Regions from separate parts of the Viridibacillus sp. FSL H8-0110 genome, predicted to be linked through region 1. Evidence: a T-box and tRNA genes for the amino acid it is inferred to sense, from the RefSeq annotation. Region 1 holds a T-box; the other regions hold tRNA genes.
What was found. The T-box of region 1 lies ahead of argS (arginine--tRNA ligase). A T-box ahead of a tRNA ligase gene usually reads a tRNA of that ligase, here a tRNA-Arg.
Positions count from the first base shown of each region.

Region 1 (4,188 bases):
AAGTGTTTGAAACGGAGTGAATAGAATGTGAGTTATTGTTTTCAAATTCGTTAGTAAGATTGATGAAATGGTGAAGTAAACAATTCATCAAGAAAAATTAATTTAAAGGGAAGATTTCACTTATGTTTTAAGGGAGATACATAGTGATTATTTCCAATGACCAGCTTGTACTAGTTTCTTTTTACCGATAAATGCCATAATGATTAATACTACATTAATAACTAGCATGAAGGCAATTGCGTAAAGTACAAAAGTATAGCTACCAGTTAATTGGAATACATATCCATAACCTGGTAATGCAACGATACCAGCAACTGCTAAACCGATAACTGCAGAAGCGTAAATTTGACCGTATTCTTTGTTACCAAAGATAGCTGTAGTTAATAGCGGTCCTAATGTTCCAAGTGATGCAACAACAAATCCATAAATTCCAATTGCTAAAGAGAACATAGTAGAATTGTCAGGAACAGTTAATAGAATTGCGATTGGAACTAAACCTAATAACATCGCGAAGATAGCTGTGTTTTTTGCACCAATTTTATCACTTAAAATACCGAATGCTAATGCACCGATCAGTACACCCACTTGCCAGAAGCCCATTGCACCACCAGCAAATTTAACGTCATAGCCTAAGCCCATTGCAAAAGGAGCAACGTGTTGACCAAAACTACTAATAGCAGTAATAAAGAAGAAGAATAATAATAATGCATAAAATGCACTTGATTTTTTAGCGATTGCAGCTGAAATACCTGTGTTTGTATTAGATTCAACTTTAACTGAAGAAGGATCTTCATTTTTATTAATTTCAACTTCTAAACCTAATGGTTGTAAACCTTTTTGTTTAGGAGACATTCTAATTGTTAATAATACGATAGGCACAACGATTGCTATAACAATTCCACCTAAGATGAAGTAAGTCGTTCTCCAACCTTCACTTGCGATTAAGTTACCAGCCATAGGTTGTAGGATAGCACCGAAAATACCACCAGATGCAACCATGATACCAATTGCTAAACCGTTATGTTTTTTAAACCAGTTGTTGATTAATACTGGGCCTGCGATTTGAGTGACAAAAATTGAACCGATTGACATAGGGATACAGAATAAGTACCAACCCCAAACAGAATTCATTAAACCAAACATTGCGAACGAACCCGCTTGTAAAATAATTGCTGTTACTAAAACTGTTCTAATATCATACTTAGCAATGATCTTACCAGCCAATGGTAAGAAAATCATTGTTACTATAGAGGAAATACTAAAGTAAAGTGTTAGACTTCCCATTCCAATACCTAAATCTTCTGTTACTGGAGTTAAAAATAATCCACCTGCAGTCATGATTCCGCCTTTAGCCAAACCGACCATAATAGATAAACCTAATAATAACCACCATGCGTAGTGGATTTTTTTCTTATTTGTGCTCACGTATTGTACCTCTTTTTCTTGTTTTTTTAACCTATATACTTACCTTATCAGACTGCTTATTCGGAAAAATACCTGAGCTTGTCTAATTTTACTCTCTATTCCCCAAAAGCTCTTTAATGAGATTTATAGAAAGCGTTAAAATAAAATACCCTTTAAATATTTTCATGATCTAATTGTCTTCGTAAAATAATTTATAAGGACCCAAAATGATTATGTAATTTTGAGTACTTCTTGACCAATTAATTTTTACTTTGATTTGAAACTCTATTACTCATGAACTTAAATAATTAGTTCTACCTCCTGAACCGTTAAAACATGGTAACTTTTTGACTTCAAGTTACTTTACGTCTCAATAGTATACCATTAAAATATTTGTGTCAATAATATGAATTTCTTAGTTTTGAAGAAAAACAGACTTGTATTTTTTAGGAGTTTGTATGAGACCATCATTTAATTCATAGAATTTGTAGTTAGTTAATTAATGGTTGATATTATGACTAGGTTATATATTAGCTGGCTAAATTAATGGGTATGTGAAAAATGGAAGAATGTAATTTTTCTAAAGTAAAAGATAGAGAGGTTTAATCTGCTTTAAGTTGATGGTCAGTTCAACTTGAATTATTAACGTATGAAGACTTGTTATTATATATAGGAAAGAACGTAACAAATAGGAGTTTTGTAGATTTAATAAATAGGAAGGTATTATACAAAAAGTTTATCAAATAGTTGTAATTGATTTGACTATTGCCAAACATGAAGGGAAATTTTTTGGAAATACTCATCTAAAATGAAAGAATATTAAAGTGGAGAAATTCGAGGAATTCGAGTGTGTTTTTTGTGATTTTACAACAAAGTGTTATGACTAAGTACTAATTGAAATTTCTATGACAAACAGTTGAATTTTTTATTAAAATTTTGATTTATACCAAAAATTGGTTTGGAATTTTTATGTGAAAATAAATTTCTAGTTATATTTTTTTCTCAAACATTGACTTATTTACAAATTAAATATACCATAGTTACAATTTAATAAAAAAATTCTTTGATAAAGAGAGTAGTTTATGAGGATATGTCAAGCGAGTTAGGGATGGTGGGAGCCTAATACATGGAACATGAATGAAGCGCACTTTGGAGAAACTTTTTGAAATAGCAGTAGAAAAGATCGGGGAGTCACCTCGTTAACAATTGAAAGTGGTCACATATTGTGGCAACCAGAGTGGTACCACGGGATCTATGCTCTCGTCTCTTGTTTTGAGACGGGGGCTTTTTTTATGGCTTTCTGTACCATTACGGCAGAGTATCAACGGAAATTTTGTTTGGAACGAACAATGTTTTTATTATTTGAGGGGGAAATAGAATGGAAGACAAACAATTGATAATCAATACATTATTTGAAGCAGTAGAAGGTCAATTAGCAAAGAGTGATATTGAACAAACAATTGAAAAGCCAAAGTATGCACATTTAGGTGATTATGCTTTTCCTTGCTTTGCATTAGCGAAAATTTTCCGCAAATCACCAAATATAATAGCTAAAGAAATAAGTGAAAAAGTTAACAATGACATTATTGAAAAGGTTGAAGCTGTTGGTGGATATGTGAATATTTTTCTAAAGCAATCGGAAATCTCGAAAGGTGTATTATCTAGCATAGTTTCCTCTCAATCTGCATACGGACAACAAAAATTTGGAGAAGGTCAAACGATTACGATTGATTTTTCATCCCCTAATATTGCAAAGCCTTTTTCAATGGGGCATTTACGGTCAACAGTTATCGGTAATGCAGTAGCTAATATTGCAGAGAAAAATGGTTATGAAGTAGTACGCATCAATCATTTAGGAGATTGGGGTACTCAATTTGGCAAGCTGATTGTCGCTTATCATTTATGGGGGAATAAAGAGCTGATTGAGCAGTCTCCAGTACGTGAATTACTGAAGATATATGTCAAATTTCATGAAGTAGCAGATCAAGATGACTCATTGAATGATCAAGCACGTGCAGCATTTAAAAAGTTAGAGCAGGGTGATGAAGAAGCACTGCAATTATGGCAATGGTTTAGAGAAGCATCGCTAAAGGAATTTGAACAGGTCTATGCATTACTTGGCATACGTTTCGATTCGTTTGCGGGCGAAGCATTTTATAATGATAAAATGGAGAGAGTTGTTGAATTATTAGCTGAACAGGGACTTCTTGAAGTATCGGACGGTGCAATGGTTGTAAATTTAGAAGATATGCCACCATGTTTGATTAAGAAAACGGATGGCACAACTTTATATGCGACCCGTGATTTAGCTGCTGCCCTATATAGAAATGAAACTTATAATTCAACAAGATCATTTTACGTAGTGGGAAATGAACAATCTCTACATTTTAAACAGTTATTTAACGTACTAGAGAGAATGGGGTATGAGTGGGCAAAAGAGTTACAGCATATTCCGTTTGGCATGATGTTAAAAGACGGCAAAAAAATGTCTACTCGTAAGGGGAAAGTTGTATTACTTGAAGAAGTATTAAATGAGGCTATCCAATTAGCAGGCAAGAATATTGAGGAAAAAAATCCAAACCTAAAGCAAAAAGAAGAGATAGCGAAAGTGGTAGGAACAGGAGCAGTAATCTTCCACGATTTAAAAAATCATCGTATGAATGATATTGAGTTTTCGCTTGAAGAAATGTTGAATTTTGAAGGGGAGACAGGTCCTTATGTTCAATATACGTATGCACGGATTTGCTCACTTCTACGAAAAGGTCAGTATAGTACTGAGGTCAG
Region 1 is NZ_JBBOPJ010000001.1:1,884,419-1,888,606, forward strand. It holds gene MHH98_RS09445 (MFS transporter) at 148-1,425, opposite strand; T-box leader at 2,459-2,675, shown strand; gene argS (arginine--tRNA ligase) at 2,783-4,188, shown strand, end outside.

Region 2 (4,188 bases), 1.5 Mb from region 1:
ATCCAAGAAGGTATTCAAGGACATATTGCAAAGGTATCCTATATCTATTATCGCTATTGGTAATGGGACAGCCTCCCGCGAGTCAGAGCAGTTTGTAGCAGAATGTTTGAAAGAATTAAATAGTGAAACAGCATTTGTTATTGTTAATGAAGCTGGAGCAAGTGTGTATTCCGCATCGGAAGTAGCACGGGATGAGTTTCCGGATTTACAAGTTGAACAACGTAGTGCTGTTTCGATTGCGAGAAGATTACAAGATCCGCTGGCTGAGCTTGTGAAAATTGAACCGAAGGCAGTAGGTGTTGGGCAATACCAGCATGACGTATCTCAGAAAAAGCTTGCAGACTCTTTAACATTTATCGTTGAAACAGCTGTTAACCAAGTAGGTGTAGATGTGAATACTGCATCATCTTCACTTTTACAATATGTTTCAGGGTTATCAAAAACAGTAGCAGAAAACATTGTTAAAGTCCGTGGTGAAAATGGGAAGTTTACAGCTCGTACACAGTTGAAGAAAATTCCGCGTCTGGGGGCTAAAACGTATGAACAAGCAATCGGTTTCTTACGAATTTCTGAAGCGAAAAACCCGTTAGATGCAACGGGTATTCACCCAGAAAGTTATGACCTTGCAAACCAACTACTTGAAGTTGCTTCTATTAAGAAGGAACAGCTAGGTACAACAGAAGCTGAAAAAGCGCTAGCAAACTTAGATATTTCAACTTTGAGCTCCCAGTTGGATATAGGTGAAGTAACGTTAAAAGATGTCATTGATACATTGATGAAACCTTCACGTGATCCACGCGACGCTTTCCCGCAACCATTATTAAAGAAAGATATTTTGAAAATGGAAGATTTGCAATCAGGAATGGAGATGCAAGGGACGGTACGCAACGTAGTGGATTTCGGTGCATTTGTCGATATCGGTGTTAAACAAGATGGTCTTGTCCATATTTCTAAATTAAAAAACGGCTATGTAAAACATCCTTTAGATGTAGTAGCTCTTGGCGACATCGTAACAGTATGGGTAGAAAAGATTGAAAAGGATAAAGGGAGAATTGCCTTAACGATGCTTCCCCCAACAAAACAAATCGATTAAAATAGCAGGAAAATAAACCTCGCTTTAAAGCGAGGTTTATTTTATAGAAGAAAGGGAAGGATAATATGACAGATAAAGAGCTACAAAACCTTGTAATAGAAATCTCTATAAATGTATTCCATAAATCATTTAGACATCAAGCTTATTTTAATAAGCGATTACGCTCTACAGGCGGTAGATACTTATTACGATCTCATAATATAGAGATTAATCCGAAAGCGTTTGAAAAGTTCGGTATTCAAGAAGTAGAAGGGATTATTCGTCATGAGCTATGTCATTATCATCTTCATATAGAAGGAAAGGGGTATAAACATCGGGATGCAGATTTTCGGTTTCTATTAAAAGAAACTAATGCTCCTAGATACTGTTCTAACTTAACAGAGATAACGGGGAAGAAGTCTAATAAAAGTTATACTTATATATGTATAAAATGTGGTACAAACTATGATAGAAAAAAAAGAATGAACCCCGCAAAATACCGTTGTAGCAAGTGTTTAGGGCACATTAAACAAATTGGTTGAAAGTTTTTTTAGAAAAATGCTTGACCTTTTCAAAATACCTGTCTATAATAATAAAAGTCGACAAGGTGATGACGACAAAATGTAACGAAATGCAACATATTTTTCCGAAGTAGCTCAGTGGTAGAGCATCCGGCTGTTAACCGGACGGTCGTAGGTTCGAGTCCTACCTTCGGAGCCATATGGCCCCTTGGTCAAGCGGTTAAGACACCGCCCTTTCACGGCGGTAACACGGGTTCGAATCCCGTAGGGGTCACCAATCTTTATATGGTCCGGTAGTTCAGTTGGTTAGAATGCCTGCCTGTCACGCAGGAGGTCGCGGGTTCGAGTCCCGTCCGGACCGCCATTTATTTTTGGGGTATAGCCAAGCGGTAAGGCAACGGATTTTGATTCCGTCATGCCCTGGTTCGAATCCAGGTACCCCAGCCATTTTCATTATTTTAGCTACGAGTCATTAGCTCAGTTGGTAGAGCATCTGACTTTTAATCAGAGGGTCGCAGGTTCGAATCCTGCATGACTCACCATTTTAACTTGACATTATGTTTTAAGGTGATATAATATAACCTACATGTTTCAATTAAAATGCGGCCGTGGCGGAATGGCAGACGCGCTAGGTTGAGGGCCTAGTCGAGGTTTACTCGGTGGAGGTTCAAGTCCTCTCGACCGCACCAAACACTTATAATATATAATATACGATATGCGCCCGTAGCTCAATTGGATAGAGCGTCTGACTACGGATCAGAAGGTTGTGGATTCGACTTCTGCCGGGCGCGCCATATTTTTTAAAAACATAATATTAATGCGGGTGTAGTTTAGTGGTAAAACCACAGCCTTCCAAGCTGTTGTCGAGAGTTCGATTCTCTTCACCCGCTCCAATATAATTTATGAACCTTGAAAACTGAACATGCAAGACGTTAATCAATAAATGTTTTTGAACATCAACTCTGTTGGTGGATCAAAACAAAAATAGATATCATCTTCGGATGATACGCTAGCAAAGCTAATGAGCTTTCAAACTACTTTTATGGAGAGTTTGATCCTGGCTCAGGACGAACGCTGGCGGCGTGCCTAATACATGCAAGTCGAGCGAATGATGAAGAAGCTTGCTTCTTCTGATTTAGCGGCGGACGGGTGAGTAACACGTGGGCAACCTACCTAGTAGATTGGGATAACTCCGGGAAACCGGGGCTAATACCGAATAATCCATTTTGTCACATGGCAAAATGCTGAAAGGCGGTTTCGGCTGTCACTACTAGATGGGCCCGCGGTGCATTAGCTAGTTGGTGGGGTAACGGCCTACCAAGGCAACGATGCATAGCCGACCTGAGAGGGTGATCGGCCACATTGGGACTGAGACACGGCCCAAACTCCTACGGGAGGCAGCAGTAGGGAATCTTCCACAATGGACGAAAGTCTGATGGAGCAACGCCGCGTGAGTGATGAAGGTTTTCGGATCGTAAAACTCTGTTGTAAGGGAAGAACAAGTACGTTAGTAACTGAACGTACCTTGACGGTACCTTATTAGAAAGCCACGGCTAACTACGTGCCAGCAGCCGCGGTAATACGTAGGTGGCAAGCGTTGTCCGGATTTATTGGGCGTAAAGCGCGCGCAGGTGGTTTCTTAAGTCTGATGTGAAAGCCCACGGCTCAACCGTGGAGGGTCATTGGAAACTGGGAGACTTGAGTGCAGAAGAGGAAAGTGGAATTCCAAGTGTAGCGGTGAAATGCGTAGAGATTTGGAGGAACACCAGTGGCGAAGGCGACTTTCTGGTCTGTAACTGACACTGAGGCGCGAAAGCGTGGGGAGCAAACAGGATTAGATACCCTGGTAGTCCACGCCGTAAACGATGAGTGCTAAGTGTTAGGGGGTTTCCGCCCCTTAGTGCTGCAGCTAACGCATTAAGCACTCCGCCTGGGGAGTACGGCCGCAAGGTTGAAACTCAAAGGAATTGACGGGGGCCCGCACAAGCGGTGGAGCATGTGGTTTAATTCGAAGCAACGCGAAGAACCTTACCAGGTCTTGACATCCCAATGACCGCTCTAGAGATAGAGTTTTCCCTTCGGGGACATTGGTGACAGGTGGTGCATGGTTGTCGTCAGCTCGTGTCGTGAGATGTTGGGTTAAGTCCCGCAACGAGCGCAACCCTTGATCTTAGTTGCCATCATTTAGTTGGGCACTCTAAGGTGACTGCCGGTGACAAACCGGAGGAAGGTGGGGATGACGTCAAATCATCATGCCCCTTATGACCTGGGCTACACACGTGCTACAATGGACGATACAAAGAGTCGCTAACTCGCGAGGGTATGCTAATCTCATAAAATCGTTCTCAGTTCGGATTGTAGGCTGCAACTCGCCTACATGAAGCCGGAATCGCTAGTAATCGTGGATCAGCATGCCACGGTGAATACGTTCCCGGGCCTTGTACACACCGCCCGTCACACCACGAGAGTTTGTAACACCCGAAGTCGGTGAGGTAACCTTTATGGAGCCAGCCGCCGAAGGTGGGATAGATGATTGGGGTGAAGTCGTAACAAGGTAGCCGTATCGGAAGGTGCGGCTGGATCACCTCCTTTCTA
Region 2 is NZ_JBBOPJ010000001.1:375,703-379,890, forward strand. It holds gene MHH98_RS01940 (Tex family protein) at 1-1,093, shown strand, start outside; gene MHH98_RS01945 (SprT family protein) at 1,159-1,614, shown strand; tRNA gene MHH98_RS01950 (tRNA-Asn) at 1,718-1,792, shown strand; tRNA gene MHH98_RS01955 (tRNA-Glu) at 1,796-1,870, shown strand; tRNA gene MHH98_RS01960 (tRNA-Asp) at 1,881-1,957, shown strand; tRNA gene MHH98_RS01965 (tRNA-Gln) at 1,966-2,040, shown strand; tRNA gene MHH98_RS01970 (tRNA-Lys) at 2,060-2,135, shown strand; tRNA gene MHH98_RS01975 (tRNA-Leu) at 2,196-2,282, shown strand; tRNA gene MHH98_RS01980 (tRNA-Arg) at 2,311-2,387, shown strand; tRNA gene MHH98_RS01985 (tRNA-Gly) at 2,413-2,486, shown strand; rRNA gene MHH98_RS01990 (16S ribosomal RNA) at 2,633-4,185, shown strand.
Region 2: it has a tRNA-Arg gene. The T-box ahead of argS (arginine--tRNA ligase) is inferred to sense a tRNA for this amino acid. The anticodon was not compared.

Region 3 (4,188 bases), 1.8 Mb from region 1:
TAACTTCGGGAGAAGGGGTGCTCTAGTAGGGTGAAAGCCCGAGAGAGCCGCAGTGAATAGGCCCAGGCGACTGTTTAGCAAAAACACAGGTCTCTGCAAAACCGTAAGGTGACGTATAGGGGCTGACGCCTGCCCGGTGCTGGAAGGTTAAGAGGAGTGCTTAGCGCAAGCGAAGGTGCGAATTGAAGCCCCAGTAAACGGCGGCCGTAACTATAACGGTCCTAAGGTAGCGAAATTCCTTGTCGGGTAAGTTCCGACCCGCACGAAAGGCGTAACGATCTGGGCACTGTCTCAACGAGAGACTCGGTGAAATTATAGTACCTGTGAAGATGCAGGTTACCCGCGACAGGACGGAAAGACCCCGTGGAGCTTTACTGTAGCCTGATATTGAATTTTGATACATCTTGTACAGGATAGGTAGGAGCCAGAGATTCCGGAGCGCCAGCTTCGGAGGAGGCGTTGGTGGGATACTACCCTAGATGTATTGAACTTCTAACCCATGCCCCTTAGCGGGGTAGGAGACAGTGTCAGGCGGGCAGTTTGACTGGGGCGGTCGCCTCCTAAAGAGTAACGGAGGCGCCCAAAGGTTCCCTCAGAATGGTTGGAAATCATTCGTAGAGTGTAAAGGCATAAGGGAGCTTGACTGCGAGACCTACAAGTCGAGCAGGGTCGAAAGACGGGCTTAGTGATCCGGTGGTTCCGCATGGAAGGGCCATCGCTCAACGGATAAAAGCTACCCCGGGGATAACAGGCTTATCTCCCCCAAGAGTCCACATCGACGGGGAGGTTTGGCACCTCGATGTCGGCTCATCGCATCCTGGGGCTGTAGTCGGTCCCAAGGGTTGGGCTGTTCGCCCATTAAAGCGGTACGCGAGCTGGGTTCAGAACGTCGTGAGACAGTTCGGTCCCTATCCGTCGTGGGCGTAGGAAATTTGAGAGGAGCTGTCCTTAGTACGAGAGGACCGGGATGGACACACCGCTGGTGTACCAGTTGTTCTGCCAAGGGCATCGCTGGGTAGCTATGTGTGGACGGGATAAGTGCTGAAAGCATCTAAGCATGAAGCCCCCCTCAAGATGAGATTTCCCATTACGCAAGTAAGTAAGATCCCTCAAAGACGATGAGGTAGATAGGTTCGAGGTGGAAGTGTGGCGACATACGGAGCTGACGAATACTAATAGATCGAGGACTTAACCAAATTTTACTTAACAAACTTCAATGTAATTTATCCAGTTTTGAGAGAACAAGAAAAACTTATTAAAAAAGTTTAAAAAACACTTGCTTTTAGCTAAGTGAAGTGATATAATAATTCTTGTCTTAAAATAGTCTAGTGACGATAGCAAAGAGGTCACACCCGTTCCCATGCCGAACACGGAAGTTAAGCTCTTTAGCGCCGATGGTAGTTGGGGGTTTCCCCCTGTGAGAGTAGGACGTTGCTAGGCGAATAATATGGAGGATTAGCTCAGCTGGGAGAGCACCTGCCTTACAAGCAGGGGGTCGGCGGTTCGATCCCGTCATCCTCCACCATTTTTCAAATAAACATTGCCGGTGTAGCTCAGTTGGTAGAGCAACTGACTTGTAATCAGTAGGTCGAGGGTTCGACTCCTTTCGCCGGCACCATTCATTTTATTTGAGCCATTAGCTCAGTTGGTAGAGCATCTGACTTTTAATCAGAGGGTCGTAGGTTCGAATCCTACATGGCTCACCATTTTTTAAAAAACATTATATGCGGGTGTGGCGGAACTGGCAGACGCACTAGACTTAGGATCTAGCGCCGCAAGGCGTGGGGGTTCGACTCCCTTCACCCGCACCATAATTTTTAAGTTTATCAGCATATTGCGGAAGTAGTTCAGTGGTAGAACACCACCTTGCCAAGGTGGGGGTCGCGAGTTCGAACCTCGTCTTCCGCTCCAAAATATGCCGGGGTGGCGGAACTGGCAGACGCACAGGACTTAAAATCCTGCGGTAGGTGACTACCGTACCGGTTCGATTCCGGTCCTCGGCACCATTTCTTTTAATTTAATACAAGTGATAATATATGCGCCCGTAGCTCAATTGGATAGAGCGTCTGACTACGGATCAGAAGGTTGTGGATTCGACTTCTGCCGGGCGCGCCATTAACGGGAAGTAGCTCAGCTTGGTAGAGCACTTGGTTTGGGACCAAGGGGTCGCAGGTTCGAATCCTGTCTTCCCGACCATTATTACTTATACCCATACGGGGCCTTAGCTCAGCTGGGAGAGCGCCTGCCTTGCACGCAGGAGGTCAGCGGTTCGATCCCGCTAGGCTCCACCATATATATCTTATGAACCTTGAAAACTGAACATGCAAGACGTTAATCAATAAATGTTTTTGAACATCAACTCTGTTGGTGGATCAAAACAAAAATAGATATCATCTTCGGATGATACGCTAGCAAAGCTAATGAGCTTTCAAACTACTTTTATGGAGAGTTTGATCCTGGCTCAGGACGAACGCTGGCGGCGTGCCTAATACATGCAAGTCGAGCGAATGATGAAGAAGCTTGCTTCTTCTGATTTAGCGGCGGACGGGTGAGTAACACGTGGGCAACCTACCTAGTAGATTGGGATAACTCCGGGAAACCGGGGCTAATACCGAATAATCCATTTTGTCACATGGCAAAATGCTGAAAGGCGGTTTCGGCTGTCACTACTAGATGGGCCCGCGGTGCATTAGCTAGTTGGTGGGGTAACGGCCTACCAAGGCAACGATGCATAGCCGACCTGAGAGGGTGATCGGCCACATTGGGACTGAGACACGGCCCAAACTCCTACGGGAGGCAGCAGTAGGGAATCTTCCACAATGGACGAAAGTCTGATGGAGCAACGCCGCGTGAGTGATGAAGGTTTTCGGATCGTAAAACTCTGTTGTAAGGGAAGAACAAGTACGTTAGTAACTGAACGTACCTTGACGGTACCTTATTAGAAAGCCACGGCTAACTACGTGCCAGCAGCCGCGGTAATACGTAGGTGGCAAGCGTTGTCCGGATTTATTGGGCGTAAAGCGCGCGCAGGTGGTTTCTTAAGTCTGATGTGAAAGCCCACGGCTCAACCGTGGAGGGTCATTGGAAACTGGGAGACTTGAGTGCAGAAGAGGAAAGTGGAATTCCAAGTGTAGCGGTGAAATGCGTAGAGATTTGGAGGAACACCAGTGGCGAAGGCGACTTTCTGGTCTGTAACTGACACTGAGGCGCGAAAGCGTGGGGAGCAAACAGGATTAGATACCCTGGTAGTCCACGCCGTAAACGATGAGTGCTAAGTGTTAGGGGGTTTCCGCCCCTTAGTGCTGCAGCTAACGCATTAAGCACTCCGCCTGGGGAGTACGGCCGCAAGGTTGAAACTCAAAGGAATTGACGGGGGCCCGCACAAGCGGTGGAGCATGTGGTTTAATTCGAAGCAACGCGAAGAACCTTACCAGGTCTTGACATCCCAATGACCGCTCTAGAGATAGAGTTTTCCCTTCGGGGACATTGGTGACAGGTGGTGCATGGTTGTCGTCAGCTCGTGTCGTGAGATGTTGGGTTAAGTCCCGCAACGAGCGCAACCCTTGATCTTAGTTGCCATCATTTAGTTGGGCACTCTAAGGTGACTGCCGGTGACAAACCGGAGGAAGGTGGGGATGACGTCAAATCATCATGCCCCTTATGACCTGGGCTACACACGTGCTACAATGGACGATACAAAGAGTCGCTAACTCGCGAGGGTATGCTAATCTCATAAAATCGTTCTCAGTTCGGATTGTAGGCTGCAACTCGCCTACATGAAGCCGGAATCGCTAGTAATCGTGGATCAGCATGCCACGGTGAATACGTTCCCGGGCCTTGTACACACCGCCCGTCACACCACGAGAGTTTGTAACACCCGAAGTCGGTGAGGTAACCTTTATGGAGCCAGCCGCCGAAGGTGGGATAGATGATTGGGGTGAAGTCGTAACAAGGTAGCCGTATCGGAAGGTGCGGCTGGATCACCTCCTTTCTAAGGATAATTACGGAAACAGATCTTGGATCTGTCGATTAACGTCTTGCGTTCAGTTTTGAAGGTTTATAAAACCTTATATTTTTCCGAAAAAGGGGCCTATAGCTCAGCTGGTTAGAGCGCACGCCTGATAAGCGTGAGGTCGATGGTTCGAGTCCATTTAGGCCCACCATTTTTCTTTTTTTGGGGCCTTAGCT
Region 3 is NZ_JBBOPJ010000001.1:102,599-106,786, forward strand. It holds rRNA gene MHH98_RS00490 (23S ribosomal RNA) at 1-1,196, shown strand, start outside; rRNA gene rrf (5S ribosomal RNA) at 1,325-1,440, shown strand; tRNA gene MHH98_RS00500 (tRNA-Val) at 1,450-1,525, shown strand; tRNA gene MHH98_RS00505 (tRNA-Thr) at 1,543-1,618, shown strand; tRNA gene MHH98_RS00510 (tRNA-Lys) at 1,631-1,706, shown strand; tRNA gene MHH98_RS00515 (tRNA-Leu) at 1,727-1,811, shown strand; tRNA gene MHH98_RS00520 (tRNA-Gly) at 1,837-1,911, shown strand; tRNA gene MHH98_RS00525 (tRNA-Leu) at 1,918-2,006, shown strand; tRNA gene MHH98_RS00530 (tRNA-Arg) at 2,039-2,115, shown strand; tRNA gene MHH98_RS00535 (tRNA-Pro) at 2,120-2,196, shown strand; tRNA gene MHH98_RS00540 (tRNA-Ala) at 2,216-2,291, shown strand; rRNA gene MHH98_RS00545 (16S ribosomal RNA) at 2,439-3,991, shown strand; tRNA gene MHH98_RS00550 (tRNA-Ile) at 4,087-4,163, shown strand; tRNA gene MHH98_RS00555 (tRNA-Ala) at 4,177-4,188, shown strand, end outside.
Region 3: it has a tRNA-Arg gene. The T-box ahead of argS (arginine--tRNA ligase) is inferred to sense a tRNA for this amino acid. The anticodon was not compared.